2 linked regions of the Caballeronia sp. LZ062 genome follow. The protein of the gene in region 1 interacts with the protein of each later gene in a pairwise test. Links are inferred from orthologs where the notes say so. Each region holds a gene or a part of one and is shown on either strand. Other genes may lie near its edges. The genes, in order: ligA and leuS.

The links.
Region 2: the proteins of ligA (region 1) and leuS interact in binary tests that used the Escherichia coli proteins (3 or more experiments, as listed by UniProt). The link is inferred for Caballeronia sp. LZ062 from one-to-one orthologs.

What each region holds. Positions count from the first base shown.
Region 1 is NZ_JARTWB010000002.1:1,337,852-1,353,633, forward strand. Bases 4,030-7,002 are described here. They hold ligA (NAD-dependent DNA ligase LigA), read right to left. Parts: upstream 6,569-7,002; coding sequence 4,490-6,568; downstream 4,030-4,489. Other genes in these bases: def (peptide deformylase), read right to left, coding at 4,030-4,493; P9239_RS12385 (cell division protein ZipA C-terminal FtsZ-binding domain-containing protein), read right to left, coding at 6,749-7,002. Outside these bases: P9239_RS12355 ([protein-PII] uridylyltransferase), read left to right, coding at 1-1,245; P9239_RS23390 (pseudouridine synthase), read left to right, coding at 1,252-3,444; P9239_RS12370 (hypothetical protein), read left to right, coding at 3,663-3,899; more of def, read right to left, coding at 3,960-4,029; more of P9239_RS12385, read right to left, coding at 7,003-8,002; chromosome segregation protein SMC, read right to left, coding at 8,156-11,671; P9239_RS12395 (DMT family transporter), read right to left, coding at 11,793-12,749; dapC (succinyldiaminopimelate transaminase), read left to right, coding at 12,954-14,180; dapD (2,3,4,5-tetrahydropyridine-2,6-dicarboxylate N-succinyltransferase), read left to right, coding at 14,229-15,056; P9239_RS12410 (ArsC family reductase), read left to right, coding at 15,059-15,430; dapE (succinyl-diaminopimelate desuccinylase), read left to right, coding at 15,537-15,782. UniProt on the Escherichia coli protein: DNA ligase that catalyzes the formation of phosphodiester linkages between 5'-phosphoryl and 3'-hydroxyl groups in double-stranded DNA using NAD as a coenzyme and as the energy source for the reaction.
Region 2 is NZ_JARTWB010000002.1:181,920-197,872, forward strand. Bases 4,841-7,984 are described here. They hold leuS (leucine--tRNA ligase), read left to right. Parts: upstream 4,841-5,187; coding sequence 5,188-7,782; downstream 7,783-7,984. Other genes in these bases: P9239_RS06925 (biopolymer transporter ExbD), read left to right, coding at 4,841-4,871; lptE (LPS assembly lipoprotein LptE), read left to right, coding at 7,842-7,984. In the rest of the region: gap (type I glyceraldehyde-3-phosphate dehydrogenase), read left to right, coding at 1-717; P9239_RS06900 (hypothetical protein), read right to left, coding at 778-1,167; fur (ferric iron uptake transcriptional regulator), read right to left, coding at 1,391-1,819; P9239_RS06910 (outer membrane protein assembly factor BamE), read left to right, coding at 2,040-2,834; dapB (4-hydroxy-tetrahydrodipicolinate reductase), read left to right, coding at 2,962-3,759; P9239_RS06920 (MotA/TolQ/ExbB proton channel family protein), read left to right, coding at 3,773-4,438; more of P9239_RS06925, read left to right, coding at 4,449-4,840; more of lptE, read left to right, coding at 7,985-8,393; holA (DNA polymerase III subunit delta), read left to right, coding at 8,415-9,500; P9239_RS06945 (glutamate-5-semialdehyde dehydrogenase), read left to right, coding at 9,613-10,884; P9239_RS06950 (CopD family protein), read left to right, coding at 10,905-11,321; P9239_RS06955 (MurR/RpiR family transcriptional regulator), read right to left, coding at 11,349-12,188; edd (phosphogluconate dehydratase), read left to right, coding at 12,488-14,362; eda (bifunctional 4-hydroxy-2-oxoglutarate aldolase/2-dehydro-3-deoxy-phosphogluconate aldolase), read left to right, coding at 14,451-15,083.

The sequences.
Region 1 (15,782 bases):
CAGCACATCCTGATGGTGCTGCGCAATCTGCGCCGCTTCGCGATTGCCGAGCACGCGCACGAGTATCCGTTCTGCAGCCAGCTGATGGGCAACTTCGAGCGGCCGTGGGTGCTCTACGTGGCGGCGCTCTTCCACGATATCGCGAAGGGACGCGGCGGTGATCATTCGACGCTCGGCATGGCCGACGCCCGCCGCTTCTGCCGCGAACACGAGATCGGCGCCGACGACACGGAACTCGTCGTGTGGCTGGTGCAGCAGCATCTGACCATGAGCCACGTCGCGCAGAAGCAGGACACGAGCGATCCCGAAGTCATCAAGCAGTTCGCGTCGGTCGTGAAAACGGAGCGGCGCCTGACGGCGCTCTATCTGCTGACCGTGGCGGACATTCGCGGCACGAGCCCGAAGGTCTGGAACAACTGGAAAGGCAAGCTGCTGGAAGACCTGTTCCGCGCGACGCTCGCCGTGCTCGGCGGCGCGCGCCCCGACACGAACTCCGAGCTCAAGTCCCGGCGCGAGGCCGCGCTCGCGCTGCTGCGCCTCGAAACCGTGCCGGAAGGCGCGGAAAAGCGCCTGTGGGATCAGCTCGACGTCGGCTATTTCCTGCGTCACGATCCGGCGGATATCGCGTGGCAGACGCGCGTGCTGTGCCGGCATGTGGAAAGCGAGTCGCCCATCGTGCGCGCGCGGCCCTCGCCGATCGGCGCGGCGTTGCAGGTGCTCGTCTATCTGCGCGACCGGCCGGACCTCTTCGCGGGCATTTGCGCGTATTTCGACAAGAACGGCTTGTCCGTGCTCGATGCACGCATCACCACCACGCGCCACGGCTACGCGCTAGACAACTTCCTCGTGGCGCATCCGGATCACGACGGGAGTTATCGTGATATCGCCAATCTCGTCGAGCAACAATTGAGCGCGCGCCTGACGGACGAAAGCATTCTGCCGGAGCCCTCGAAGGGCCGCGTTTCGCGGCTCGTGCGCACTTTTCCGGTCACGCCGCGCGTGGATTTGCGCCCCGACGAGCGTGGCCAGTATTACATCCTGTCCGTGTCGGCGAACGATCGGCAGGGCCTTCTTTATTCGATCGCGCGCGTGCTGGCGCAACACCGGATCGGCGTGCAGGCGGCCCGAATCAACACGCTCGGTGAACGCGTCGAAGACGTGTTCCTGCTCGATGGCAAGAGCCTGTCGTCGAACCGCACGCAGATCCAGGTCGAAACCGAACTGCTGCGCGCGATCGCAGCCTGAGACTTTATGCGCGTCAAACTGACAGCCAAACATCCGCGTCCCACGTCGGGGACGCGATCGCCGGTTCGCTCCGGAACTATCACCGGGCGCAAGCCTGCGCGCGAAACGGCGCCTGACAAGGCGCTGGTCAAGCGCGGAAAGCCTGCGGAGGCGCGGGCGGCTTCGACCGGACGCGGCGACGCACCGGGAGAGCGGCGTGCGCTTAAACCGCGCGGCGATGATTCGCGTGCTGCGTTCGGGGAACGTCGGGCAGCGGAAGGACGCGGTGAGCGCGATCCGCGCGGCGACCTACGGCGTGCGTTCAAACCGCGTGTTGATGATTCGCGCCCTGCCTTCGGGGAGCGCGGTCCGCGTCGTGCCGTTGAAGGACGCGGTGAGCGCGGTTCGCGTAGTGACGGGCGGCGTGCGTTCAAACCGCGTGGTGATGATTCGCGCCCTGCCTTCGGGGAGCGCGGTCCTCGTCGTGCGGCCGAGGGACGCGGTGAGCGCGATTCGCGTAGTGACGAGCGGCGTGCGTTCACACCGCGTGGTGATGATCCGCGCGATTCGTTCGGAGAGCGTGGGCCGCGTCGTGCGGCCGAAGGACGCGGTGAGCGCGATTCGCGCGGCGGCGAGCGGCGTGCGTTCACACCGCGTGGTGATGATTCGCGCCCTGCGTTCGGGGAGCGTCGAGCGACTGAAGGACGCGGTGAGCGCGATTCGCGCAGTGACGAGCGGCGCGCGTTCAAACCGCGTGGCGACGACTCGCGCTCTTCGTTGGGCGATCGCGGTCCGCGTCGGTCGTCCGAAGGACGCGGCGACCGCGACTCGCGTAGTAACGAACGGCGGCCCTTCAACCCGCGCCACGACGACGCACGCCCGGCGTTCGGCGAACGCGGTCCGCGTCGCGCAACCGAAGGACGCGGCGAGCGCGATTCGCGTACTGACGAGCGGCGCGCGTTCAAACCGCGGCACGACGACTCGCGCCCGGCGTCCGGCGAACGCGGCCCGCGTCGGTCGACGGAAGGACGCGGCGAGCGCGATGCTCGCGGCAACGAGCGGCGTACGTTCGAACCACGCGGCGATGCATCGCGCTCTCCGTTCGCCGATGGCGGTCCGCGTCGCGCAACCGAAGGACGCGGCCAGCGCGAGTCGCGTGGCGACGACCGCCGTCCGATGAATCCACGCGGCGACGACTCGCGCCCTGCGTTCGCCGAACGCGGTCCGCGCCGGTCCACCGGAGCACGCGGCGAGCGCACCTCTCGTGGCGACGACCGCCGTCCGGTCCGATCAGGCAGCGATGCGCCGCGCATCGCGTCGAATGACCGCGCGCTACGCAAGCCACTCGACGACCGCTCCGCTCAGGGCAAGGCCCGCAAGCCCGAGCACGCCGCGGATCGTGCAGAACGCGACCGCGCCTCAGCGAGCACCGACACGCCCAGAAAGCCGCACGCCCACGCCGACAACCTCGTGCGCCTATCCAAGGTCATGTCCGAACTCGGCCTGTGCTCACGCCGTGAAGCCGACGAGTGGATCGAAAAGGGCTGGGTGCTCGTCGATGGCGAAGTGATCGACACGCTCGGGTCCCGCATCCGCCCGGACCAGAACATCGAGATCCTGCCCGCCGCGCGCTCGGCACAGTCGCAGCTCGTCACGATCCTGCTGCACAAGCCGGTAGGCTACGTGTCGGGGCAGGCAGAAGACGGGTACGAACCCGCCGTCACGCTGATCAACCCGGCGAATCACTGGGACGAAGACCGCTCCGGAATCCGCTTCTCGCCGGGCCACCTGCGCACGCTCGCGCCCGCGGGCCGTCTCGATATCGATTCCACGGGCCTGCTCGTCTTGACGCAGGACGGCCGCATCGCGAAGCAACTCATCGGCGGGCATTCCGAAGTGGACAAGGAGTACCTTGTGCGCGTGCGCTACGGCGAGCATACCGTCGATGTCGATCAGCACTTGCCCGAAGAGAAGCTCGCGCTTCTGCGTCACGGTCTGGAGCTCGACGGCGTGCCGCTCAAGACCGCCCAGGTGAGCTGGCAGAACGGCGAGCAGCTTCGCTTCGTGCTGCGCGAAGGCAAGAAGCGCCAGATCCGCCGCATGTGTGAACTCGTCGGCCTCGAAGTCGTCGGGCTGAAGCGTATTCGCATGGGACGCGTCACGCTCGGCGCCCTACCGCCCGGACAATGGCGCTATCTGGCTCCTGACGAGACCTTCTGATTCGGCAGCATCGTCGCGGAAACGCGACATTCGAAGCAAAGAACGGCGCGATCGCTCATGCGATCGCGCCGTTTTATTTTGTCCGCATTTAGGCTAAAGAAAATCGGTCAAATATCCGTTAGACACGGAATGTCCGAGAACTTTTGACAGCCCCGTCGTGTCGGGGACGGGCATTGGAATAACGGCAATCAGCATCAACGCTTCGAGGAGAAATGTCCATGTCAGTTGAGATCATCGTTCGTGCGACGGAAACCGGTCTTGAAATCGTGAGCGGCCGACGACGGCTCGAAGCGTTGCTCGCCCTGCGCGATGAAGTCGTCGTGACGAGCCCCGGCATCGGCGAAATGGTGTTCGCGCGTCTGCCCGACGGACGTTTGCAAGGCTCGGCGAATCCGGCGCATGTCGCGCTGTTCCGCCAGCCCAATGCGACGCGCGATTCACAAACGCTGGCCTGAAAAAAGGAACCCGCTTGGCTACAAGCGGGTTTTTTCTTTACGGTCAGCCAGCGGTTCGATTCAGTCGTCGCCCGCCGGATCGAGCCCAGGAAAGAGCACTTCAGTAAAGCCGAACTTCGAAAAGTCGGTGATGCGCATCGGATAGAGCTTGCCGATCAGGTGGTCGCACTCGTGCTGCACGACGCGCGCATGAAACCCTTCCGCGAGCCGCTCGATGGCGTTGCCGTACTGATCGAAGCCCTGGTAGCGGATCATCGAGAATCGCTGGACCGCGCCGCGCAGTCCCGGTACGGAAAGACATCCCTCCCATCCCTCCTCCATGTCATGCCCGTTGGGCGTGATAATCGGATTGATCAGCACCGTCTCCGGCACGGGCGGCGCGTCCGGATAACGCTCGTTGTGCCGGAAGCCGAAGATGACCACCTGCAGATCGACGCCGATTTGCGGCGCGGCGAGTCCCGCGCCGTTCGCGTCGCGCATGGTGTCGAACATGTCCTGCACGAGCGTGTGCAGTTCCGGCGTGTCGAAATGTTCGACAGGCTGGGCGATGCGCAAGAGACGCGGATCGCCCATCTTAAGAATTTCCCGGATCATGGCGTGACTCCTTCCAAAAGCTTCTTCATGCCGTCTTCGTCGACGACGGGAACCCCGAGTTCCTCCGCCTTTGCGAGTTTGCTGCCCGCTTCGGCGCCCGCCACCACGTAGTCGGTCTTTTTCGAGACGGAACCGGCCACTTTCGCGCCAGCCGCCTCCAGCATTTCTTTCGCTTCCTCGCGCGAGAGCGTCGGCAACGTTCCCGTCAGCACCACGGTCTTGCCGGCCAGCACGCCCTGCGGCGCTTTCGGCGCAGGCGGCCCTTCAGGCCACGACACCTTCGCCCGCAACTGCTCGATCACGTGCTGGTTGTGCGCTTCGCTGAAGAAGTTGTGAATAGCCTCGGCGACGACCGGTCCGACGTCGTTGACTTCCAGCAGTTCTTCGACGGATGCCGCCATGATCGGGTCGAGCGAGCCGAAATGCTTCGCGAGATCTTTGGCGGTGGATTCCCCAACGTGACGGATGCCGAGCGCATAGATGAAACGCGGCAGCGTCGTACGACGCGCCTTCTCGAGCGAATCCAGCAGGTTCTGCGCTGATTTGTCGGCGAAGCGGTCGAGCGCCGCAAGCGTCGAGAAGCCGAGGCTAAACAGATCGGCGGGCGTGCGCACGAGATTCTGCTCCACCAACTGGTCGATGATCTTCTCACCGAGACCGTCGATGTCGAGTGCGCGGCGTTGCGCAAAGTGCCACAGCGCCTGTTTGCGTTGCGCCGGGCAAAAGAGCCCGCCTGTGCAGCGGGCCACGGCCTCATCCGGCAGCCGCTCGATCTTCGAGCCGCACACGGGGCACTCCGTCGGCATGACGAACTCGCGGGCGTCGGCAGGACGCCGTTCCAGGATCGCGCCGACGACTTCGGGAATCACGTCGCCCGCGCGGCGCACGGTCACCGTATCGCCGATGCGAATGTCCTTGCGGCGCACTTCGTCTTCGTTATGCAGCGTCGCGTTGGTCACCGTCGCGCCGCCGACGAACACCGGCGAGAGCCGCGCAACCGGCGTGATCGCGCCCGTTCTGCCGACCTGCACGTCGATGGCCACGAGTTGCGTCAGCGCCTCCTGCGCCGGAAACTTGTGCGCCAGTGCGAACCGCGGCGCACGGGAAACGAAGCCGAGCTTCTCCTGCTCGTCGCGCCGGTTGACCTTGTAGACGACGCCGTCGATGTCGTACGGCAGCTTCTCACGCTTCTCGCCCGTCTTCCGAAAGAACCCGAGCAAACCCTCCGCGCCTTCGACCACACCGCGCTCCGCGTTCACCGGCAGGCCCATTTCGTGATACCAGTCGAGCAGCGCCGCGTGCGTGTCGGGCATATCTGCGCCGTCCAGCACGCCGATGCCGTAGGCAAAGAACGACAACGGCCGCTGCGCCGTCATTTTCGGATCGAGCTGCCGCAGGCTGCCCGCCGCGGCGTTGCGCGGATTCGCGAATTCTCGCTGGCCGGCGTCGCGCTGGCGCGCGTTCAGCCGCTCGAAGTCGCGCTTGAACATGAGCACTTCGCCGCGCACGTCGAGACGCTTGGGCACATGCGCGCCTTTGAGCGTGAGCGGAATCGAGCGGATGGTCCGCACGTTGGCCGTCACGTCCTCGCCGGTGGCGCCGTCGCCGCGAGTCGAGGCCTGCACGAAGCGGCCGTCGTCGTAGCGCAGCGAGATCGCCAGGCCGTCGAACTTGAGCTCGCACGCGTACTGCACAGGCGCATAGCCGAGCGCGTCGGACACGCGTTTGTCGAACGCCGCAATGTCTTCGTCCGCGAAGCCGTTGTTGAGCGAAAGCATCGGCACGTCATGGACGACCGGCGCAAAGCCTTCGGCAACCTGCCCGCCCACGCGCTGCGTCGGCGAATCCGGCGTGACCAGTTCGGGATGCGCAGCTTCGATTCCCTGCAACTCCTTGAACAGCGTGTCGTATTCGGCGTCGGGCAAATCCGGCTGGTCGAGCACGTAGTACGCGTAGTTCGCGCGTTCGAGTTCCGTGCGCAGCCATGCGGCGCGTTCCTCCGGCCGGTCGGCGCTTGGCACGGGCGCGAGCGACTTGGCGGTGGCGGCGGATTCGGCTTTCGTTTTTGCGGACATGCGGCTTTCGAGGAATGAGATGAGTCAGTTCAACCGACCGTTCGATTGTCTCAGAAGATCAGTCATCGCGGCATCGGCCAAACGGTCTAGGCAAAATGCACGTGTGGCGGCGCGCACCAACGGAAAGCGCCCCGGCAAGGGGCGCGATCGAAACACTAAACAGAACCTACAGACGAAGCGTTACTGGCTGAACAGCCTTCGCGTGGCAGCCGAGCCGGCCGGCATACCTGCCTGCTCCAGCTTCGCGTAGAGCGTCATCAATTGCTTCTCGATGGCGAGCAGTGCCGATTCCGGCAGCGGCCGGCGCTGATCGTCGACCACGCGCGCCCCGATGCGCTCCGACAGCGACTTCGCGTAATCGCACATCAGGCGGAACGGCAGGATGTCTTCATCGGCGACGGGCACGTCCAGCACCAGCGTGATCATCTGGCCGCCTTTATACGTGAGGTCGTCGCGCAGGAAATTCGTGTCGCCGAACTGGAGCATGAACACCGGGTTCTGCTTCGCGTCCAGCTTGACAAAGCGCGTGCCGTCGCGCGAGAGCAGCAAGCCGTCCTGCGAGGCCACCGCCTGCACGTAGTTGGCGGACCACGGCGCGCCGTCGGAGAGAATGTTGATGGACAGTTGCGCATCGCACTGCGCGGCGAAACCGTCCAGCTCGCGCGCCATGCCCACGGTTTCCATCATGTCGGGGAATTCGGGTGCGCCGTCGATGGCGTCCGCCAGACGCTGCACGCCCGTCACGAATTCCGAGAATTCCAGTTCGTTCAGCGGACCGCTGCGGTTCGCAAGTTGCGCCGCCGCGCGCAGTTCCTCGTAGCGCACGCCGTGGCGCAACAGTTCCCACGTGCTCTCGCCTTCCGCCTTGCCTTCGATGGTCACGGGTTTCGTGCCGGCGCGACGCAGCCGCTGCGCGAGCGGAATCACGCGATCGCCGGGCACCGGAGCCGCGAGCCGAATCGGCACCACGCAGTCGATGCGCCGGTCGACGACAGCCGGCGGCGCCGAAGAAATGGTCGTGGCAGCGGGCATGACCGGCTCACTGCGTTCGTCTTCCTCGATGAGCGCGGGTTCTTCGGCCACGCCGTTAGCGGACGTCGCTTCCGCCTGCAAATCGACAGGCGTGTCCGCCGGCGCGACGGCAGGCGTGACCGCCGCAGCCTCGGTCGATACAGGGACGCCGCCGAAACTCGGTTCGACGCGCGCGTCCTGCTGCGCATCTTCCGCGACCGGCTCGCGCCGCGCGGGGCGCACCGGCTCGATGAACGGCTGCTCCTCGTCGGTTTCCTGGCGCGCGAGCGCGTCGGCGGCCTCGTCGGGCATCGGGCGCGGCATCCTGCGCCGCACTTTCGCGCTCTGCCACGCGTTGTACACCACCACGCCGCCGACCACCACCGCTCCCGCTCCGATCAATCCGAGTGTCAACTCGTCCATGCACGCTCCATCATTCTTTTGGGTTACGAAGCGCCGCGCGATCTGTCGCGCGCATCCGATGCGCCGGCCTTTGCCGCCGCCTCGCCGATGCGCGCCACTCCGCGCCTGCGCGCCTGGCCGGCTCCACGTCCGGCCGTTATTCATAAAACCGGGTCAGCCGTTCTGCGCGAATCCTGCGGCGGATTCCATATCCACCGCGACGATGCGCGACACGCCCTGCTCCTGCATGGTGACGCCGATCAGCTGCTGCGCCATCTCCATCGCGATCTTGTTGTGCGAGATGAAGAGGAACTGGGTCTTGCTCGACATGGCCCGCACGAGGTTGGCGAAGCGTTCCGTGTTCGCGTCGTCGAGCGGCGCGTCCACTTCATCCAGCAGACAGAACGGCGCGGGATTCAACTGGAACATCGCGAAGACGAGCGCCGTCGCGGTGAGCGCCTTTTCGCCGCCCGACAGCAGGTGAATCGTCGAATTCTTCTTGCCGGGCGGCTGCGCCATGACCTGCACGCCGGCATCGAGAATTTCGTCGCCCGTCATGATGAGCTTCGCCTGCCCGCCGCCGAAAAGACGCGGGAACAGATCGCCGAAATGGCGATTCACTTCGTCGAACGTGCCTTGCAACAGGGCGCGCGTTTCCTGGTCGATCTTCTGGATTGCGTCTTCCAGCGTGCCGATGGCGTCGTTCAGATCGGCCGACTGCGCGTCGAGGAAGTGCTTGCGCTCGGTCGCCGCCGCGAGTTCTTCGAGCGCGGCCATGTTGACCGGCCCGAGCGCGATCACGGCGTTGTTCAGGCGCGTAACTTCCCCTTGCAGATACGACGGCTTCATGTCGGGCGTGAGCTTCGCCTGCAATTCCGCTTCGTCGACGCCCGCGGCCTGCAACTGCTCGACGTACTGCTCGCCGCTGATGCGCGCCGCCTGTTCCTTCAACTGCAATTCGTTGATCTTGTCGCGCAGCGGCTGGAGCGACCGCTCGGTCTGAAGGCGCTGCTCGTCGGCCTGACGCAGCCGCGCGGTGAGATCGTCCAGTTCGATGCGCGCCGCGTGCAGCGCCTCTTCGCGTGCCGCGCGTACTTCGAGCGCGTCCTGCAAACCCGTCTGCGCAGTCTGCGCGTTGATGGTTTCGAGTTCGGCCCGCGCGTCTTCCAGCGCGCCCTCGACGCGTTCGCTCTGCTCGTGCGCCGTGTCGATGCTGCGCCTGTATTCCTCGATCTTCGCTGCGAGACCGCGCGCCGCGAAGTTCGCGTCGCTGGCCGCGCGTTCCAGTTCGCGCAATTCATGGCGCGCGTTCGTGAGCGCCTCGTCGAGCGATTCGAACGCGAGCTGGTTGTCTTCGAAACGCGCCTGCAATTGCGCGATTTCGGCGTCGTGCTGCTCGAACGCAGCTTCGGATTCAGCTCGCAGCGCACGCTGTTCCTCGATCTGCGCGGCGATTTCTTCCAGTTCCTCGCCGATCTGCGTGCTGCGCTGCGTGTAGCGCTCGTGCGCCTGCGTGAGCTTGAGCACGTCCATCTGCAACGCGTGGACGCGCTGCGTCGCGCGCTCGGCGGCGGAACGCGCGTCGGCGAGAACTTGCGATGCCTGCGTGTGAGCGGCGTCGGCGCGCACGGCGTTGGCCTTCGCTTCATCCGCGAGCAGCGCCTGGGCGCGCACTTGCCGCGCGAGATTTTCGATTTCCTGCGCGCGGGCCAACATGCCCGACTGCTCGGAATCCGACGCGTAAAGCTGCACGCCCACGCGCGTGACCGTATGCCCCGCCTTCACGACGAACGCGCCGCCTTCCGGCAATTGATTGCGCATGGCGAGCGCCTGCGCGATGTCGTCGGCGATGAACGTATTGCCGAGCCATTCGTTGAGCACCGCGCGAATGCCCGGATCATCGATGCGAAGAAGCGCGGTCAACGGCCGCAAACCCTGCGGCGCGTCGAGCGGCTTGCCGGCGACGGGCGGCGCGAAGAACGCGAGCTTCGCGGGCGGCGCGTCGCTCGCGAACGCCTTGATCCAGTCGAGATTCGACACTTCGAGCGCGGCGAGACGCTCGCGCAGCACGGCTTCGAGCGCCGGTTCCCAGCCCGCTTCGACGTGCAGCTTCTTCCACAGACGCGGCAGCGCGCCGAGTTCGTGCTTGTCGAGCCACGGCTGGATCTTGCCTTCTGTCTGCACGCTCTCCTGCAACGCTTTCAGCGCGGCAAGGCGTGCTTCTAGCTGATGAATCTGTGCGCTTTCCGCCTGCACGCGCTCTTGCGCGGCGCGGCGCTCGGCGTCGAGGCGCGGCACGGTTTCCTGCGCATCGGCAAGACGCGCCTGCGCTTCGGCCAGAATCTCTTCGTTCTCGGCAAGCTGCATGCGCAGTTCTTCGAGTTGCGCTTCGTCGGGGGCGTCGAGGCCGCCCGCTTCGTTCTTCAGGCGTTCCTGACGCTGCTGCAATTGCTGAAGCTGCTGATCCGCGTTGCGCTGATGCGCCGCTTCGAGCTTGAGCGCCTGCTCGGCCCGCGCGATGCCCGCGCGTTCTTCGTTCAGCTTCGCCTGAGCGTCGCGCCAGCGGGCTTCGAGCGCGGGCAGCGCGTCATGCTTCGCAGCGGCGTTCTCTTGCGCGATCGCGGCCTTCTCTTCGCCTTCGGCCAATGCTTCGGACGCCGTTTCGATTTCGTCGCGCGCCTTTTGCGCCTGCATCTGCCATTGCTCGCGCTGCGCGGCGAGCGCGGCAATCTGCGCCTGAACGCGATTGCGCGACTCGACGATGAAGCGGATCTCCGCTTCCAGCCGGCTCACTTCGGCATTCGCCTCGTAGAGCGCGCCCTGCGCGCCCTGCATGGCGTCGCTCGCGCTGTAGTGCGCGACGCGCAGCGTTTCCAGTTGCGCTTCCACTTCGCGCAGACGCGCCGTCTGCGCTTCGAGTTCGATCTGTGCGTCGCGGATGGCGCGCTGCTGGCGCTCGGCTTCGTTGCCCGCTTCGTTCTTGCGCAGAAGCCACAGCAGACGCTGCTTCTCTTCGCCTTCAGCCTGCAATGCCTTGTATTTCGTCGCGACGATGGCCTGCGCTTCCAGCTTCTCCAGATTAGCCGTCAGCTCGCGCACGATATCTTCCACGCGCGTCAGATTTTCGCGCGTATCGTGCAGACGATTTTCCGTCTCCCGCCGACGCTCCTTGTATTTCGACACGCCCGCGGCTTCTTCGAGGAACACGCGCAGGTCTTCGGGCTTCGCCTCGATGATCCGCGCGATCATGCCCTGCCCGATGATCGCGTAGGCGCGCGGACCGAGACCCGTGCCGAGAAAGATGTCCTGTATGTCGCGGCGTCGCGCGGGCAGGTTGTTGATGTAGTAGCTGGAGGTGCCGTCGCGCGTGAGGACGCGCTTGACGGCGATCTCGCCGTAGGCGCTCCATTGACCGGCGGCGCGGCCGTCGGCGTTATCGAAGATCAGTTCGACGCTCGCGCGGCTGCCCGGCTTGCGCGCGGTCGATCCGTTGAAGATGACGTCCTGCATCGACTCGCCGCGCAATTCGGATGCGCGCGATTCGCCGAGCACCCAGCGCACGGCGTCGATGATGTTGGACTTGCCGCAGCCATTCGGCCCGACGACGCCGACCAGCTGGCCGGGGACCTGGAAATGCGTGGGATCGACGAAGGACTTGAAACCAGCGAGTTTGATCGAAGTCAGACGCACGGCGATATCGCTGTTTGAAGTGAATGACGGAGGATGAACGGCAGACAAGCCGCAGCGCGGCCGGTCGCGGATGTGTCCCATGCGCGCCGGACGCCGCCTGCTGCGGCGCGAGCGGACACCATCATACCATCGCGCGTGTCGATTTCTTTTCGGGCTCGGCCGCGTCCGGCGGGCTTGGCGATACCTCGCGGCCCTGCCTGTGCGCCCATGCCGAAAGCACGCACGCGGCCACGATGCACGCGCCGCCCGCCCATTCGCGCGGCCCCGGCACTTCGCTCGCGATGAGCCACGACGACAGCGCCGTCACCACCAGTTCGAACAGCATGATGATGGACGCGCGATTGGCCGGCACGCGCGCGAGCCCGATCTGCACAATGACGTTGTTGACCGCGAGCACGACGCCGAGCGCGATCACGACGAACACGACCGCGCCCATCTGCGATGCGGCGGGCGGCGCGGGCATCGGCTCGAAAAAGGTAGCGAGCGTTGCGACGACGGCCGCGCCGCCGAAGATCACGGCCGTGCGCATCTCGGGCTTCATGGCGGGCATGACACGCGTGATCTTGACGACGAGCACGTTGCTCATTGCGAAGCCCATGCCGCCCATGAGTCCGGCCCACTCTGCGAGATTCGCGGGCAGCGGCACACCGAGTTCGGGCGACCAGAGCATCGTGACCGCGCCCGCGAGCGACAAGAGCGACAGCGCGGCATCGGCGCGCGTCAAGCGGTCGCGCAGGATGAAATGCGCGAACACGGCGGTCCACGCGGGCGTCAGATAGAAAAGGAGCAGCACGCGCATGACCTGCCCGTGGATCGCGCCCCAGACGAAGCCGACGCTCGTCACGCCCGCCGCCACGCCGAGGCACGCGAGCAGCCAGTGCCACGACACCGTGCGAATGGAGCGGCGCTTGAGCAGCAGCACGAAGAGGCACGCTGCGCCGCTCGTCGTCGCGCTGGCGGCGGTGCCGGTGAGTCCCATCGATGCGAGCAGGCGCATCGGATACCAGACGAAGCCCCAGACCGACGCGCCGATCATGATGGCGAGCGTGGGGAGCGCGTCGTGCAGGCGGCGCGTCATTGCGGCGCTCCGGCGCGCGTTGGTTTCAATACGGTTTTGCTACGTGTCATGCCTCTGTCGTCCTTGCCGCCGCGCGCCGTGAAGCGCAATAGCGCGCGGTATAATCGCCCGTTCTCTGATGTCTTTCTCATGCCGCCGCGCAAAGTCGCTGCGGCCGCATGGCGCTTGGCCGCCACCCGACGTTCATCGCTCAATCGACACGCCGTGAATCCACTTCTTCAGAAACTCCAGCCCTATCCCTTCGAAAAGCTGCGCGTGCTGTTCAAGGGCATCGAGCCGCGCGCCGGATTCACGCCGATCAGCTTCGGCATCGGCGAGCCGAAGCATGCGACGCCCGCGCTGATCCGCGACGCCGTGATCGACGCGCTCGGCGGCCTCGCCGCCTACCCGGCAACGCTCGGCAGCGAGCCGCTGCGCGAAGCCATCGCCGCGTGGGTGAAGGCGCGCTACGGACTCGCTTCGATCGACGCGGCCACCGAAGTGCTGCCCGTCGCGGGCTCGCGCGAAGCCTTGTTCGCGCTCGCGCAGACGGTGATCGACAGCCGCAGCACCGCCGAACTCGCGGGCGGGAAACCGCCGATCGTACTCTGCCCGAACCCGTTCTACCAAATCTACGAAGGTGCGGCGCTGCTCGCGGGCGCGGAACCCTACTTCGTCAACAGCGACCCCGCGCGCAACTTCGCATGCGATTACTCGGCCGTGCCCGACGACATCTGGGCGCGCACGCAACTGCTCTATGTCTGCTCGCCCGGCAACCCGACGGGCGCGGTCCTCACGCTCGACAACTGGCGCGAACTCTTCGCGCTTTCGGACAAGCACGGCTTCGTGATCGCCTCCGACGAATGCTATTCCGAGATCTACTTCGACGAAGCGCAGCCGCCGCTCGGCGGTCTCGAAGCCGCGCGTCTTCTGGGCCGCGGCTTCGAGCGCCTCGTGATGCTGTCGAGCCTCTCGAAGCGATCGAACGTGCCGGGCATGCGCTCGGGCTTCGTCGCCGGCGACGCTTCGGTGCTCAAGAGCTTCCTCTTGTATCGCACGTATCACGGCGCGGCGCTTTCGACCGTATTCCAGCGCGCGAGCATCGCCGCATGGCAGGACGAAGCGCACGTGCGCGAGAACCGCGCGCTCTACGTGAGCAAATTTCGCACGGTCACGCCGATGCTTGCAGAGGTGCTCGACGTGCGTCTGCCCGACGCCGCGTTCTATCTCTGGGCGAACGTTTCGCGCACCGGACTCACGGATACCGAGTTCGCCGCGCGCCTGTACGCCGACTATAATGTGACGGTTCTGCCGGGCTCCTTCCTCGCTCGTCCCGCGCACGGCACGAATCCCGGCGAAGGGTTCGTGCGCATCGCGCTCGTTGCCGGGACCGAGGAATGTATCGAAGGCGCCCGCCGCATCGTCGAATTCTGCCGCACGCTGAAGTCCTGAACGGTCCCGAACGCGCTGCCGGTCCCTCTCTCCATCCTTGATATCACTATGTCGGAACAACTTCAGAGCATCATCGACAACGCCTGGGAAAACCGCGCCGAGCTGTCGGCGAAAGCCGCGCCCGCGGAAGTGCGCGAAGCGGTCTCGCACGCCATCGAGCAACTGGACCGCGGCGCGCTGCGCGTCGCGGAAAAACGCGACGGCGACTGGGTCGTGAACCAGTGGCTCAAGAAAGCCGTGCTGCTGTCGTTCCGCCTCGAAGACAACGTGCCGATGCCTGCTGGCGGCTACAGCCAGTTCTACGACAAGGTGCCCTCGAAGTTCGCCAACTACACCGCCGATGACTTCGCAGCGGGCGGCTTTCGCGTGGTGCCGCCGGCCATCGCGCGCCGTGGCTCGTTCATCGCGAAGAACGTGGTGCTGATGCCGTCGTACACCAACATCGGCGCTTACGTCGACGAAGGCACGATGGTCGATACGTGGGCCACCGTCGGCTCGTGCGCGCAGATCGGCAAGAACGTGCACCTGTCGGGCGGCGTGGGCATCGGCGGCGTGCTGGAGCCGCTGCAGGCAAACCCGGTCATCATCGAGGACAACTGCTTCATCGGCGCGCGTTCGGAAGTGGTGGAAGGCGTGATCGTCGAGGAGAACTCGGTTATTTCGATGGGCGTCTACCTCGGCCAGAGCACGAAGATTTATGACCGCGAAACCGGTCAGGTGAGCTACGGCCGCATTCCGGCGGGCTCGGTCGTCGTGGCGGGCAATCTGCCCTCGAAGGACGGCTCGCACAGCCTGTACTGCGCGGTGATCGTGAAAAAGGTCGATGCCAAGACCCGCGCGAAGGTCGGCCTGAACGAACTGCTGCGAGGCGACTGATCGTGGCGCGCGGCTCCCATGCCACGACCGTCGTGTACGGCATCCCCAACTGCGACAGCGTGAAGAAAGCGCGCGTGTGGCTGGAAGAGCACGGCGTGCCGTTCGAGTTCCACGACTTCAAGAAGGCCGGCGTCAACGAGAAGCTGGTTCAGGACTGGCTGAAGGACGTGTCGCTCGACCAGCTCATCAACAAGCGCGGCACGACGTGGCGCGGCCTCTCGGACGTGCACAAGGCCGAAGCCGACACGACCTCCGGCGCGATCGCGCTGATGATCCACAAGCCGTCGATCATCAAGCGGCCGGTCGTCGTGGTGAACGGCCGCGTGAAGACGCTCGGCTTCTCGGCCGAGCAGTACGAGACGCTCTTCGCGTGATCTGCGTGCGATGGCTCTGAACATCACGCCGTCGCACCACACCGAACCGCCTGCCGGCCCCGCGCCGGCATTTTTTATCGCTGTCGAAAAGAATGCAGGTTGAACCATGTCCGGCACCTTGTCCCTTACCGAAGCGCTGATCGAGCGCGCATCCATCACGCCCGACGACCGCCATTGCCAGGCGCTGATGATCGAGCGTCTGTCGGCTGTCGGCTTCGAATGCGAAACCATCGAGTCGGGCGGCGTCACGAATCTGTGGGCGGTCAAGCGCGGAACGGAAGGCGCGTCGGGCAAGCTGCTCGCGTTCGCCGGACACACCGACGTAGTGCCGACCGGCCCGCTCGATGAATGG
Region 2 (15,953 bases), 1.2 Mb from region 1 along the record:
TGCACCGGCTTCTTCACGACGAAGGAAAAGGCGAGCGCGCACATCAAGGGCGGCGCGAAGAAGGTCATCATTTCCGCGCCGGGCGGCAAGGACGTTGACGCGACCATCGTGTACGGCGTGAACCACAATGTGCTGAAGGCATCGGACACGGTCATCTCGAACGCTTCGTGCACGACGAACTGCCTCGCGCCGCTCGTCAAGCCGCTGAACGACAAGATCGGCCTCGTCAACGGCCTGATGACCACGATTCACGCCTACACGAACGACCAGGTTCTGACCGACGTGTATCACGAAGACCTGCGCCGCGCGCGCTCGGCCACGCATAGCCAGATTCCGACGAAGACGGGCGCTGCGTCGGCGGTCGGTCTCGTGCTGCCGGAGCTGAACGGCAAGCTGGACGGCTACGCGATCCGCGTGCCGACCATCAACGTGTCGGTGGTGGATCTGTCGTTCATCGCCGCACGCGACACGACGGTCGAAGAAGTCAACAAGATCATGAAGGAAGCGTCGGAAGGCGAGCTGAAGGGCATTCTCGGCTACAACGACGCGCCGCTCGTTTCGGTCGACTTCAACCACAACCCGGCTTCGTCGACGTTCGACGCGACGCTCACCAAGGTGTCGGGCCGTCTCGTGAAGGTATCGAGCTGGTACGACAACGAATGGGGCTTCTCGAACCGCATGCTTGATACGGCTGTGGCACTCGCGAACGCGAAGTAAGTTCCGGCCCGCTGGAATGACAGAGCCGCTCTTCGGAGCGGCTTTGTTTTTGGTGCGGCGTTATGCGAGCCGTTCGCGCAGGAACGATATGACATACGGCGTGGCGGCCGCCGCAACCGCCGATGCCGTGCCCGGATCGAGGCCCATGCGTGCGCCGATCGATTCGGCGATGCGTCCGGTCAGCACGCCTTCGCCGCCGTCTGCCAGCGATTTGAAGAAGCCATCGCCCCGCACGAGACCAGCGGCGAACGCGGCGAAGAAGCTCTTGCCGGGATGGTCGCCAAGCAAGCCCTGGCTTTGTTCTTCGGCGTGCGTGTGCGCCGTTTCCGCAGCCGTACTAAGCATTTGCTGACTATCTTCCGGGCTAAAGCCCTGATCGGTGAGCGCCTGAGTGGCTTGCACACCGTGCGACGAAGAGAGAAATTCCGATACGAGTTGTTGCACGTCCATTGACGTTACTCCTTTTGACGTTCGCTCATTGCAGGTCCGCGGAAAGCAGATTGAAGCCGCAGAGGGCTAGTGATCGCCGGCGGCCGTTGCCAGGACATCGGCGGTCGCGGGAAGTGCCATCGCGACAATTGCGGACGGTATAGACGAAACGAAACCGCCGTCCATCGAAGCCGATGGACGGCGGTTTTCGCAATCGCGGCGCGCCCGGCCGGGCGCGCGTCGCTCAATGCTTGCGGTGCGGGCAGTTTTCCTTCGTGCACGCGCCGTAGAGCGCCAGCGCGTGCTCGTGCAGCTTGAACCCGCGTTCTTTCGCGATGGACTGCTGGCGGCGTTCGATTTCCGCATCGAAGAATTCTTCGACGCGCCCGCAGTCTATGCAAACGAGGTGATCGTGGTGCGAACCTTCGTTCAGCTCGAACACAGCCTTGCCCGATTCGAAGTTGCTTCGCGACAGCAGGCCCGCCTGCTCGAACTGCGTGAGCACGCGATACACGGTAGCGAGCCCGATATCGAGCTCTTCGTTGAGCAGGTTGCGATACACGTCTTCAGCGGTCAGGTGGCGCACCGGACTATGCTGAAAGATCTCCAGAATTTTGAGGCGGGGCAGGGTCGCCTTGAGCCCGATATTTTTCAGATCGGAGGGATTGGTCATGGCTAGGCATCCCTAGAGTACAATTCAAGGTTCTCATAGTAATGCGTTTTTCCGAATCCTGACATCTCATGCGGAAAGCACGCGGAAAGGACGCAGAAGCGCACGCAGGAAGCGTATCGAGAGCGGAGCGAGAAGCGCGGCGTTATCAGTGTCATCGGCGCTGTGCGCGAAAGGTGAAATGATCTCAAAATTTTTATCGAATTGCAGGGAGAGCCGTCGCATGCGGGGAACCATCATCGCAGCAACCCTCGCCGCGTTGCTCGCGGGTTGCTCGACGTACGACAGCGTCACGCAGAAGATCGCGCAGAGCATCACGCCGTATCGCATTACGGTCGTGCAGGGCAACTTCGTTTCGCAGGAAGCGGCAAGCCAGATGCAGGTCGGCATGTCGCGCGATCAGGTCAGGCAACTGCTCGGCACGCCGCTGCTTACCGACATGTTCCACGCCGATCGCTGGGACTACGTGTTCTACTTCAAGCGCGGTTCGACCGCCGTGGTGCAGCAGCGCGACTTCATCGTGAACTTCGCGAGCGATCGCGTCGTGAGCTGGTCGGGCGGCGAGAATCTGCCGTCCAACCTCGAACTGCTCGCTGAAATCGACGGCGACAAGGGCGTGAAAGTCGCGAAGCCCGTAGCGGCGCCCGCAGCGGTTGCGGCGGCATCGGCAACGGCGGCGTCGGCCGTGACCGCGCCGGCCGGCGAACCGTCCACGCAGCCGAACACGTCGGCTGCGTTCGCCGGCGATGCCAATCAGCAAGCCGCGCAGGCCGCGAATCGGGCGACGGCGCAAGTCGAAATGCCGACTGGCCGTACCCAGTCGTCCGTGCGCCCGAATGTTCCGCAAAGCGCGGGCGCGGCGCCCGGCGCGGCGAGCGTCGGCGGCAACTCGCAGATCCAGTTGCAGCGCAAGCCGCAGACGATCACGATTCCGGACAGCAGCGCCGTCGGTCCCGCCAGCACGTCGCCGACGCCGGCCAACGCGGGCGGACAAGCGCAATTCACCATGCCGCAGTAACGCGGCCAGGCATCATGGCCGGGAGGGCGCGCCGCTCGCGTCTTTCCGGGCAGACCGGCGTCGCGGGCGTTAGCGCGTGACGCCGTATCAATCCGCCGCGCTCGCCGCGGTCCAACACGAGACAGCCATGAAGATCGCCATCGCCGGGGCGTCGGGCCGCATGGGCCGGATGCTGATCGAAACTGTTCTGAACGACCCTGAAGCGCAACTCGTCGGCGCGCTCGACCGTCCGGGCGTGCCGCAGCTCGGGCAGGACGCGGGCGCGTTCCTCGGCAAGACAACGGGCGTCGCGCTCACCGACGACATCGAGCGCGTGTTCGCCGACGCCGACTATCTGATCGACTTCACGCGTCCTGAAGGCACGCTTGCTCATCTGGACGCGGCGCTGCGTCACGACGTGAAGATGGTGATCGGCACGACGGGTTTTTCGGACGAGCAAAAGGCGCAACTGAAGCAGGCGGGCGACAAGATCGGCGTCGTGTTCGCGCCGAACATGAGCGTCGGCGTGAACGTGACGCTCAAGCTGCTCGAATTCGCCGCAAAGCAATTCGCGCAGGGTTACGACATTGAAATTATCGAGGCGCACCATCGGCATAAGGTGGATGCGCCGTCCGGCACCGCGCTGGCGATGGGCGAAGTGGTGGCCCGCGCGCTCGGCCGCGACCTGAAGGACTGCGCCGTTTATGCGCGCGAAGGCGTGACCGGCGAGCGCGATCCGTCGACCATCGGCTTCTCCGCGATACGCGGCGGCGATATCGTCGGCGATCACACGGTGCTGTTCGCGGGCATCGGCGAGCGCATCGAGATCACGCACAAGTCCGCGAGCCGTCTTTCCTACGCGCAAGGCGCGCTGCGTGCGGTGCGCTTCCTCGCCGCGCACGAGAAGGGCTTCTTCGACATGCAAGACGTGCTCGGCCTGCGCTGAGACGCACATGGCGATGGCGGCAACGGGCGTTATCCACTATCTGCAAAGCGGCGATGCCGTCACGCATGCGGTCGCGGGCGTGCTGCTCGCCATGTCGCTCGCGAGCTGGTGTTTCCTGCTCGTGAAGGCGTGGGTGCTCGCGCGCGCGAAGTGGCAGGGGCCGCGCGCGCTGCAACGCTTCTGGCAGGCGTCGACGCTGAAAGACGGCATCGGCGCGCTGCGAAGCGCGGATCGCGAGCGTGTGTATCTGCCGCTTGCCGAAGCAGCGTGGCGCGCCTCCGAAGCGGAAGTGCCGGGTGCGCTGCTCGCGCGCGTCGAGCGTAACGAGCGTGTGCTGCGCGCGCTGCGTCAGGCGCTGCTTCACTCGCAACGCAGGCTCGAATTCGGCCAGGTTTTGCTCGCGTCGGTGGGCAGCACGGCGCCGTTCGTCGGCTTGCTCGGCACCGTCTGGGGCATCTATCACGCGCTCGGCAGCATCGCGGCGAGCGGACAGGCGATGATCGAAAACGTCGCGGCGCCGGTCGGCGAGGCGCTCATCATGACCGCGTTCGGGCTCGTCGTCGCCATTCCGGCCGTGCTTGCGTACAACGTCCTCGGCCGCTATGTGCGGCAAATTTCGGAGGAACTGGACGGCTTCGCGCACGATCTGCACGCGTTCGTGTGCGGCGAGACGCAGTAAGGAGCGCGCGATGGCCTTCGGCGGACTCGACAAAAAGCCCAACGGCTCCCCCATGGCCGACATCAACATGACGCCGCTGATCGACGTCATGCTCGTCTTGCTGGTGATCTTCATCATCACGGCGCCGCTTTTCACGCACGCCATCCGGCTGGATTTGCCTAAGGTTTCGTCGCAGGCCGCGCGCGAGACGCCTCAGACCATCACGCTGTCCATCGACGACGCCGGCAAGCTCTACTGGAACGACGCGCCGATCAGCGCGAACGAAATGCGCGCGCGCTTCGCCGCGGCGGGCAAGGCGGCCGAGAAGCCGGAATTGCATTTGCGGGCGTCGAGCGCCACGCGGTACGAAATCGTCGCTCAAGTCATGGGCGCCGCGCAGCAGGCCGGAATCGAGCGGATCGGGTTCGTCACGCAGCCGGTGCAGGCGCAATAAGACGTTCGGATTCGGCCTATGCCGTTCGGCTGAATTGCCGGACGCCTGTGGGCCGCGCAGACTTCCAGCAAGTGGCCAGAAAACGCTCGGCTAGCGGCTTTACGAATCCAGGACACGCGGGGAGCGGACGGTATAATCGCCCTTTGCCCGTCCAAGGCGTCCCGCGTCAATCAGAGCAGGCCCGATTCCGCCGTTTCATCCCGCGAGTCGCAGGCCGTTCGACCACGCACCGTCTGGATTCGCCACTGCAGCCAGCGCGGTAACGCCCAACGAAGCTCGCGCCCGTCCACAGCATCAAGCGTAAAGCCATCACACCATGCACGATAAATACGTACCCGCCGACGTCGAATCCGCCGCGCAGAGCACCTGGCGCGCGAACGACGTCTACCGGACGACCGAGACGTCGACTAAGCCCAAGTTCTACTGCGTCTCGATGCTGCCGTATCCGTCGGGCAAGCTGCATATGGGCCACGTGCGCAACTACACGATCAACGACGTGATGTACCGTTATCTGCGCATGAACGGCCACAACACGCTCATGCCGATGGGCTGGGACGCGTTCGGCATGCCCGCCGAAAATGCCGCGATGGCCAACGGCGTGCCGCCCGCCAAGTGGACGTACGACAACATCGCGTACATGAAGAAGCAGATGCAGTCGATGGGTCTTGCCATCGACTGGTCGCGCGAAGTCGCCACGTGCTCGCCCGAGTACTACAAGTGGAACCAGTGGCTGTTCCTCAAGATGCTGGAAAAGGGCATCGCCTACAAGAAGACCGGCACGGTGAACTGGGATCCGGTGGACCAGACGGTGCTCGCGAACGAACAGGTGATCGACGGGCGCGGCTGGCGCTCGGGCGCGCTCGTCGAGAAGCGCGAGATCCCGATGTACTACCTGCGTATTACCGATTACGCGGATCAACTGCTCGACGATCTCGAAGGCCTCGGCTGGCCCGAGCGCGTGAAGATCATGCAGCAGAACTGGATCGGCAAGAGCTTCGGCGTGAACTTCGGCTTCCCGTATGAAATTGACGGCGAAGCGAAGCTGCTGCGCGTCTTCACCACGCGCGCCGATACCATCATGGGCGTGACGTTCGCGGCGATCGCGGCGGAGCATCCGCTTGCCACGCGTCTTGCGCGCGACAACGCCGGTTTGCAGGCGTTCATCGAGGAATGCAAGCGCGGCGGCGTCGCGGAAGCCGACGTCGCCACGATGGAAAAGAAGGGCATGGCGACCGGCTTTTTCGTCACGCATCCGCTGACGGGCGAGAAGGTTGAAGTGTGGATCGGCAATTACGTGCTGATGTCCTACGGCGAAGGCGCCGTGATGGGCGTGCCGGCGCACGACGAACGCGACTTCGCATTCGCGAAGAAATACGACTTGCCGATCAAGCCGGTGATTGCCGTCGAAGGCAAGACGTACTCCACGCAAGCCTGGGAAGAGTGGTACGGCGACAAGACGGCCGGCCGCCTCGTGAACAGCGGCAAGTACGACGGTCTCACCACCGACGAAGCGATCAATGCGATCGCCGCCGACCTGAAGGCGAAAGACTTGGGCGACAAGCAGGTCACGTGTCGTCTGCGCGACTGGGGCATCTCGCGTCAGCGTTACTGGGGCACGCCGATCCCGATCATTCACTGCCCGAGCTGCGGCGACGTGCCGGTGCCGGAGAAGGATCTGCCGGTCGTGCTGCCCGAAGACCTCGTGCCGGACGGCACGGGCAATCCGCTCGCCAAGTCCGAAGCGTTTCTCAACTGCTCGTGCCCGAAGTGCGGTGCGGCAGCGAAGCGAGAAACGGACACCATGGACACGTTCGTCGATTCGTCGTGGTACTTCTCGCGCTATAGCGCGCCGGACGCCGCGACGATGGTCGACGAACGCACCGATTACTGGATGCCGATGGACCAATACATCGGCGGTATCGAGCACGCCATTCTTCACCTGCTGTATTCGCGCTTCTGGACCAAGGTCATGCGCGACATGGGCCTCGTGAAGTTCGGTGAGCCTGCCAAGAATCTGCTCACGCAGGGCATGGTGCTCAACGAGACGTTCTACCGCGAAGACGCGAGCGGCAAGAAGACCTGGTACAACCCGCTCGAAGTGACCGTGTCGCACGACGACAAGGGCCGTCCGACCGGCGCGACGCTTATTGCCGACGGGAAGCCGGTCGTGCTCGGCGGCGTCGAAAAGATGTCGAAATCGAAGAACAACGGTGTCGATCCTCAGACGCTCATCGACCAATACGGCGCGGATACCGCGCGTCTTTTCGTGATGTTCGCGGCGCCGCCGGAGCAATCGCTCGAATGGTCGGGCGCGGGTGTCGAAGGTGCGAGCCGCTTCCTGCGCCGCGTGTGGCACTTCGCGCACGACAACGCAGAGGCACTGCGCCAGCATCGCAAGCTCGACGCATCCAAATTGGGCGATACGGATCGCGCGCTGCGCCGCGAAATTTACACCGTGCTGAAGCAAGCCGATTTCGACTACGGCCGCCTGCAATACAACACGGTCGTCTCGGCCGCGATGAAGATGCTCAACGCGCTCGACAGCGCGAAGAACGCGGGCGAAGGCGTGCTGAACGAAACCTTCGGCGTGCTGCTGCGCGTGCTGTATCCGGTCGTTCCGCACATCACGTTCCAGTTGTGGTCGGAACTGGGCTATGCCGACGAATCCGGCCCGTTGCTCGACGCGCCGTGGCCGAAGGTTGACGAAGCCGCCCTCGAGCAGTCGGAAATCGAACTGGTGCTGCAAGTGAACGGCAAGGTGCGGGGGGCGTTGACCGTGGCGAAGGACGCATCGCGCGAAGCGATCGAGCAAGCGGCTCTCGCGCACGAAATGTTCGAAAAATTCTCGGAAGGCCGCGCGCCGAAGAAGATCGTGGTGGTGCCGGGGCGTCTCGTCAACGTGGTGGTCTGATGGCCAAAACCTGTGAATTCGATGTGCGCGTGAAAGCCGTTGAGAAAGGCGCGGCGAGCGTGAGCCGGCGCTCGTTTCTCGCGCTGCTCGGCGGCGCGGTCGCACTGTCCGCGTGCGGCTTCCAGTTGCGCGGCCAGCAGGACTACGCCTTCAAACGCCTCGCAATCAACGGCGGCGCGCCGCAGATGGTCGGGCGGCTCGAACGCATGGTGCAGGGCGGAAGCGATACCGTTATCGTGAAGGCCTCGGAGAAGCCGGACGCGACGCTCTTTCTCAACGAAGGACAGGGTGTCACCACGCTCAGTCTTAATTCTGAAGGCGTGATCCAGGAATACGAACTCGTCTATAACCTGGGCTACACGCTCGTCGGTGCGGATGGTGTCGTGCTAATTCCGCCAAGCACCATTGCGCTGAATCGTGCGATGACCTACAGCAACCAGTACACGCTCGGAAAGTCGCAGGAAGCTACGCTGCTCTTCAACGACATGCGCAACGACGCCGTGGATCAGCTGACGCGCCGTCTGGCGGTCGTGCGTTCGCTGCATCCGACGCCGGCGGAGCAAACGCCGGGCATCGCGCCGCGGGCCCCGCTGCCCACGCCGCCGCTGTAACGCGCCGCGCGACCGGTCATCATGCAGCTGAAGCTCGACGCGCTCGAAGCGCACCTCGCCAAAGGCCTGAAGGCGCTGTACGTCGTGTATGGCGACGAGCATCTGCTCGCGCAGGAAGCGTGCGACCGCATCCGGGCCGCCGCACGTGCGGGCGGCTTCACGGATCGCACGGTGTTCACGGTCGAGCGCGGGTTCGACTGGAGCGCGCTCATCGGCGCGACGCAGTCGATGTCGCTCTTCGGCGACCGTCAACTGATCGAATTGCGCATTCCGACGGGCAAGCCGGGCAAGGAGGGCGGCGAGGCGCTGAAGACGCTCGCCGTTGCCGACAACCCGGACGTCGTCACGCTGGTCACGCTGCCGCGCCTCGATTCCGCGACGCAGAAGTCCGCGTGGTTCACGGCGCTCGCCGGTGCGGGCGTCGCGCTGAAGGTCGATCCGGTCGACCGCGCGCAATTGCCGATGTGGGTCGGCCAGCGGCTCGCGCAGCAGGGGCAGCGAGTCGCGCCGGGCGAAGAGGGGCGGCGCGCGCTCGTCTTCATCGCGGAACGTGTCGAGGGCAATCTGCTTGCCGCGCATCAGGAAATTCAGAAGCTCGGGCTGCTCTATCCGCAAGGCGTGCTCACATTCGAGCAGATTCAAGATGCAGTGCTGAACGTCGCCCGCTATGACGTCTTCAAGCTGAACGAGGCGATGCTGACGGGAGACGTCGGCCGTCTTTCCCGCATGCTGGACGGCCTCAAAGGCGAAGGCGAAGCGGCCGTGCTCGTGCTGTGGGCGCTCGTGGACGAAGTGCGCACGCTGTTGCGCATCAAGCGCGGCGTGACGTCGGGCAAGCCGCTCGCCACGCTGCTGCGCGAGAACCGCGTGTGGGGACCGCGCGAGCGGTTGATCGGCCCGGCGCTTTCCCGTGTGACCGAAGACGTGCTCGAACGCGCGCTCGCGCTCGCGGCGCGGCTGGATCGGCAGGTCAAAGGGCTCTCGGGTCGTTCCGGCAGCGCCGGCGCGCGCGGCAGCGAGCCGCCGCCCGATCCGTGGGCGGGCATGTTCGAGCTGGCGATGGCCGTGGCGCAGGGCGCATCGCCGCCGCCGCGACCGCGTCGCTGACACGCGCCACGGCTTAGAATGACTCTTCGCGCGTCCCGGTATCCACAGAGCCGCGTGCGCCCCTCAGCTTACTGATGCCGCCCTTTCGCAACCGGCATACGGAATGATCCAGATGAACATCGACCAGTACATGACCGACCTCGGCCGCCGCGCGCGCGTGGCGTCACGCGCGATGGCGCGGGCGTCGACGGCGGCGAAAAACGCGGCGCTCGTCGCGGTGGCGAACGCGATCGAACGGGAGCGCGACGCGCTCAAGGCCGCGAACGCGCGCGATCTGGAGAGAGCCCGCGAGAAGGGTCACGACGCGGCGTTTATCGACCGTCTGACGCTTTCGGACAAGGCGCTCGGCACGATGGTCGAAGGTTTGCGGCAAGTCGCTGCGCTGGCCGATCCGATCGGTGAGATCAGCGGGCTCAAGTTTCGTCCGACGGGCATCCAGGTCGGGCAGATGCGCGTGCCGCTCGGCGTGATCGGCATCATCTACGAGTCGCGGCCGAATGTGACCATCGACGCCGCCGCGCTCTGCCTCAAGTCAGGCAACGCGACAATTCTGCGCGGCGGTTCCGAGGCGCTCGAATGCAACACCGCGCTGGCGAAGCTGATCGGCGAGGGATTGCAAGCAGCCGGACTGCCGCAGGACGCGGTGCAGGTCGTGGAGACGGCGGACCGCGCGGCGGTCGGCAAGCTCATCACCATGACCGAGTTCGTCGACGTGATCGTCCCGCGCGGCGGTAAGAGCCTGATCGCGCGGCTGATGGAAGAATCGCGCGTGCCGATGATCAAGCATCTCGACGGTATCTGCCACGTGTACGTGGATGACCGCGCCGATCTCGCGAAAGCGGCGGCGATCTGCGACAACGCGAAGACGCATCGTTACGGCACCTGCAACACGATGGAAACGCTGCTCGTCGCGCGTCAACTCGCTGACGCCGCGCTGCCCATGCTCGCGCGTGCCTTCCAGGCGAAAGACGTCGAACTGCGTGTGGACGCGGCGGCGCGCAAGGTGCTCGAAGCCGCGCAAATCGGCGCGCTCGTGGATGCCACCGACGAAGACTGGAGCACCGAGTACCTCGCGCCGGTTCTCGCTGTGAAGGTCGTCGAAGGACTGGACGAAGCCATCGACCATATCAACACTTACGGCTCGCATCATACGGACGCCATCGTCACCGAAGACCATGATCGCGCCATGCGTTTCCTGCGCGAAGTCGACTCGGCAAGCGTGATGGTCAACGCATCGACGCGCTTTGCCGATGGTTTCGAGTTCGGCTTGGGCGCGGAAATCGGCATTTCGAACGACAAACTCCACGCGCGCGGACCCGTCGGGCTGGAAGGGCTGACCTCGCTCAAGTACGTCGTGCTCGGTCACGGTGAAGTGCGTCAATAAGAACGAATCAAAGACGAATAATGCTCTGGATCAAGTCGCTGCATATCGTGCTGGTCGCCTCGTGGTTCGCGGGGCTGTTCTATCTGCCGCGCATCTACGTGAATCTGGCGATGGAAAAGGACCCTGCAGCCACCGCGCGTCTCTTGCTCATGGCGCGCAAGCTCTTCCGCTTCATGACGTTCATCGCGGTGCCAGCGCTCGCGTGCGGGCTGTGGTTGTGGCTCGATGTCGGCATCGGGCGTGGCCAGGGCTGGCTGCACGCGAAGCTCGGCATCGTCGCGTTGCTGATCGTGTATCACGCGTATTGCGGCGTTTTGCTGCGCACGTTCGAACGCGGTGAGAACACGCGCTCGGACAAGTGGTACCGCATGTATAACGAGCTGCCGGTGCTCGGGCTGCTCGGCGCGACGCTGCTCGTCGTCATCAAGCCCTTCTGAGACCGGCTTCGTGGGCCGGACCTCGGCTCACGTTCCCACTCTGCGCCGCTCCAGCACGTCCTTCGCTTCGGCCAGCTTTTCCGCCAGATCCGGCCCGCGCGCCAGCGCCAATCCCACCGCCAGAATGTCGCCGATCGCGAGATGCGAGACGCGCGATGTCATCGGCGAAAAAATGTCCGTGTCTTCATCGACGTTCGCGAAAAGGCCGACGCTTGCCAGTCTCGCGAGCGGCGAATTGCCGTGCGTGATCGCGATGACCTTCGCCCCGCCATTCAGCGCCGACTTGCAGGCGTCGAGGATATCTTTCGTGCGTCCGGTGTTCGATATCGCGACGACCACGTCGCCCGGTCCGAGCAGCGCCGCGGACGTCGTGTATGTGTGCGGGTCGGCATATGCGACGGACGGCACGCCGAGCCGGAAGAACTTGTGCTGCATGTCGAGCGCGGCGATGCCCGAGCCGCCTGCGCCGTAAAACTCGATGCGCCGCGCATCCGCAAGAATCGCGATGGCCGCCGCGACGCTGTGCGACGACAAACTATTGCGCACCGCGATGAGGGCGCCGATGGTGCGGTCCAGCACCTTCGCCGCGACGCCGGCGGCGGGCTCGTCGCTCCGAACGTCGCGGTAGACCGTGGGCACGTCCGCCGCGACGCTTTGCGCGAGACGTATCTTGAATTCACGGAAGCCGGAAAAGCCGAGCGCCTGACAGAAGCGCGCGATGGTCGGCTGGCTGACGCCAGCCCGGGCGGCAAAGTCGGTCATCGAAAGGTCCAGGACTTCGCGTGGCGCTTCCAGCACATAATCGGCGAGCTTGCGCTCGGACGGGCGCAACTGCTCGCGCATTGCTTCGACTTGGGACAGCAACATCGGAAAACTCGCTTATGCTGGAAATTTGCCTGCGACTATAGCCGATGACCGGCCTTGTACAAATACTACATATTACCGAGGCGATTTATCAGGGATTTCCCTTGGATGTAGACAGCGGAAGGCATGGAGTTACGCGTCCGCTGAATACAAGGCTGCGTCGGCCGCGTTGTCAGCATGTAGTTTTTCTACTAATATGCTGCAAACGGCCATTTACACTACAACGACGCAGCCGCCGTTCTTCGCGATTGTCCAACCCATAACTCGACGGCATGCGCGCCGCAGTGAGACAAGGAGCTTCGATGGTTTCCCCGCATTCACAACTCAAGAAAGTCACCGACCGCGTGATCGAGCGCAGCAAGGCCACGCGTGCCGCGTACCTCGCGCGCATCGACGCGGCGCACGGTAAGTTTCCGGCGCGCGGCGCGTTGTCGTGCGCCAATCTCGCCCACGGTTTCGCCGGACTCGAAGGGCAGGAGAAGATCGCGATCAAGGCGGTGCGCGAGCCGAACATCGGCATCGTGTCGTCTTATAACGAGATGCTTTCCGCCCACGCGCCGTATAAGAGCTTTCCCGACATCATCAAGCAGGCGGCGCGAGAACACGGCGGCATCGCGCAATTCGCGGGCGGCGTGCCGGCCATGTGCGACGGCATCACGCAGGGCAACGCAGGCATGGAACTGTCGCTGTTCTCGCGCGAAGTCATTGCCATGAGCACGGCCGTCGCGCTCACGCACAACATGTTCGACGCGGCGCTGTGCCTCGGCGTCTGCGACAAGATCGTGCCGGGCCTGGCCATCGGCGCGCTGCAATTCGGGCACTTGCCGACCATTTTCGTCCCCGCCGGCCCGATGACGAGCGGCCTCACCAACGACGAAAAAGCGAAGGTTCGCCAGGAGTTCGCGACCGGCAAGTGCAACCGCGATGCGTTGCTGGAAGCCGAAGCCGCCGCGTATCACGGCCACGGCACGTGCACGTTCTATGGCACGGCGAACAGTAATCAGATGCTGATGGAAGTGATGGGGCTGCATCTGCCGAGCGCGGCCTTCGTGCATCCGCACACGCCGCTGCGCGATGCGCTTACCGCCGAAGCCGCGCGCCGCGTGCTCGATCTCACAATTGAACGCGGCAACTACACGCCGATCGGCCATATCGTCGACGAGAAGGCGATCGTCAACGGCATCGTCGCGCTGCTCGCAACGGGCGGTTCCACCAATCACACGCTGCACCTTGTGGCGATCGCGCGGGCGGCGGGCATAGTGATCGACTGGAACGACTTCGACGAGTTGTCGCAGGTCGTGCCGCTGCTCGCGAAAATCTATCCGAACGGCAAGGCCGACGTGAACCACTTCCACGCGGCGGGCGGCGTGGCGTTTCTCGTGCGCAACCTGCTGGAAGGCGGCTTGCTGCACGAAGACGTGCAGACGGTCGCGGGCCGCGGCTTGTCGCATTACACGAAGGAGCCGAAGCTGATCGACGGCAAGCTGCGGTGGGTCGATGGCGCCGCCGAAAGTCACGACACCAAGGTGCTGCGTGGCATTCGCGAGCCATTCCAGCCGGACGGCGGCTTGCGGCTGATGCAAGGAAAGCTCGGGCGTGGCGTCATCAAGATTTCGGCGGTGGCGCCGGAGCATCGCGTGGTGAAGGCGCCGGCGATCGTCTTCAATTCGCAGGAGGAAGTGCAGGAAGCGTTCGACAACGGAGAGCTGAAGCGCGATTTCGTCGCGGTCGTGCGCTTCCAGGGCGCGCGTGCGAACGGTATGCCGGAACTGCACCGGTTGACGCCGCTTCTCGGCGTGCTGCAGGATCAGGGCTTTCACGTGGCGCTCGTCACGGATGGCCGCATGTCGGGTGCATCGGGCAAGGTGCCCGCCGTGATCCACGTTTCGCCCGAGGCGTTGCTGCACGGGCCGCTCGGCAAGGTGCGCACGGGCGACATGCTGGTGATCGACGCGCCGGCGGGCGTGCTCGACATCGAAATCGATGCGCGCGAATGGGCGTCGCGTGAAGTCGAGGCGCCGGCGAATCAGGCGGAAAACGAAGTCGGCTTCGGGCGCGAACTCTTCGGCGTGTTTCGAAGCGCGGCGTTGCCGGCCGAGGAAGGCGCATCGGTGTTCGGTGCGATGATCGGCGCGACCGCGACTGCGAGCCATGCGGATCGTCAAATGGCGCATTGACGGGTCGGAACTCACGCCGCAGCTCGAACCGGATGGAAACCCGCGGTCCGACAGAGAGTCGCCGCACATGAAACAGGAGTCGCATCACATGAAAACGGTAAGCGAAATCGTGCGTCTAGGCCCGGTCATTCCGGTGCTCGCATTCGATTCGGTGGAGCAGGGCGAGCACGTATCGCGGGCGCTGCATGCGGGCGGCGTGAAAGTGCTCGAAATCACGCTGCGCACCGCGGCGGGCATCGGCGCGATCGAGCGCGCAAGTCAGTTGGCGGAAGACATCGTCGTCGGCGTCGGCACGATCACGAAGCCGGAGCACTGCGAGCAGGCCAAGAAAGCGGGCGCACAGTTCGGCGTGTCGCCGGGTTTGACGAAGGACATGCACAAGGCCGCACAGGACGCTGGGCTGCCGCTGCTTCCCGGCGTGATGACGCCGAGCGACATCATCACCGCGATGGAACTCGGCTATGAGATCGTGAAGTTCTTCCCCGCGCAGCAGGCGGGTGGTGTTCCCATGCTGCAGGCGTTTTATGGGCCGTTTCCGAACCTGAAGTTCTGTCCGACGGGCGGCATTACTGCGGAAACGGCGTCGCTGTTTCTGGCGCAGCCGAATGTGGTTTGCGTCGGGGGATCGTGGCTTACGCCGAAGGCTGCGCTCGCTGCGCAGAATTGGGAGGAAGTGACGCGGTTAGCGCGCGCGGCGAGCGAGCTTGCGCCGCAGAAGTAGCGCAACGGGTGAAGGGCGGGTGTCCGGGCCTTCGGTCACCTCGTGTCATCGAGGCAAGGCTCTTGTTGTCGGGAGCGATGAGCCGAGGTTTAGGTGGCGTATTCACAGTTCGCGGTGCATTCGCCGCGGACGCCCTTTACACGATAGCCAAGCGCTCAGTCGATTGCACTGAACGCTTGGTGTCTTGCAGTCGACCGCTGCTAGTGCAGCTGAGATTAGCGGTCCCGAAGCTGCGGCTGCGAAATGTCAATGGTCACGTTTGTCGACGAGGTCGAAGCGGAACTGCTTTTCGTCGAACCGCCTGCCATTTGCGATTGTGCCAATACAGTACGATCAATTTTAATCATAAGCACCTCTGTTTGCTTTACGTCATTGAACTGGCTTCTCCTGCGCGAGAAAATGCCGTCTCTCATCTAGAACTGCGCTCTATCGTCATTGCTGGAGTCCTGATAATGAGCGGAACACGTCTCACTGCAGCGAGCGCGACGAAAACGAACCAATGTCTCAAGTGAATTTGAGTTTCGACTCGAGACAGGTTAATTCACTCACGTCATGCGCGTTGGCATATTAGCAGTTGCTTCGCATGGAATTAACGCTGATTGGTCTTAAATCGAACGGGAACAAAATGATAAAAAGCAGCAGTCGCGTCAACTAATAGCCGATGCGCTTCTAATAAGCGCCGATATCTGCTGATTGGCGGGCACATCGCACGGTCGGCGGCAGCCCGAAGACTAAGTCCACCTCCGCTCGCCGGCAACCGCGCGATCGACCCGATCAGGCCGTGCAGCGTCTCCCCGAAATTGCCGGTAATCTCCTGCCCCTTCCGTTCGTTTGGCTCAGCGTCTCTCGGCTCGTTGCGAATCCTGAAAC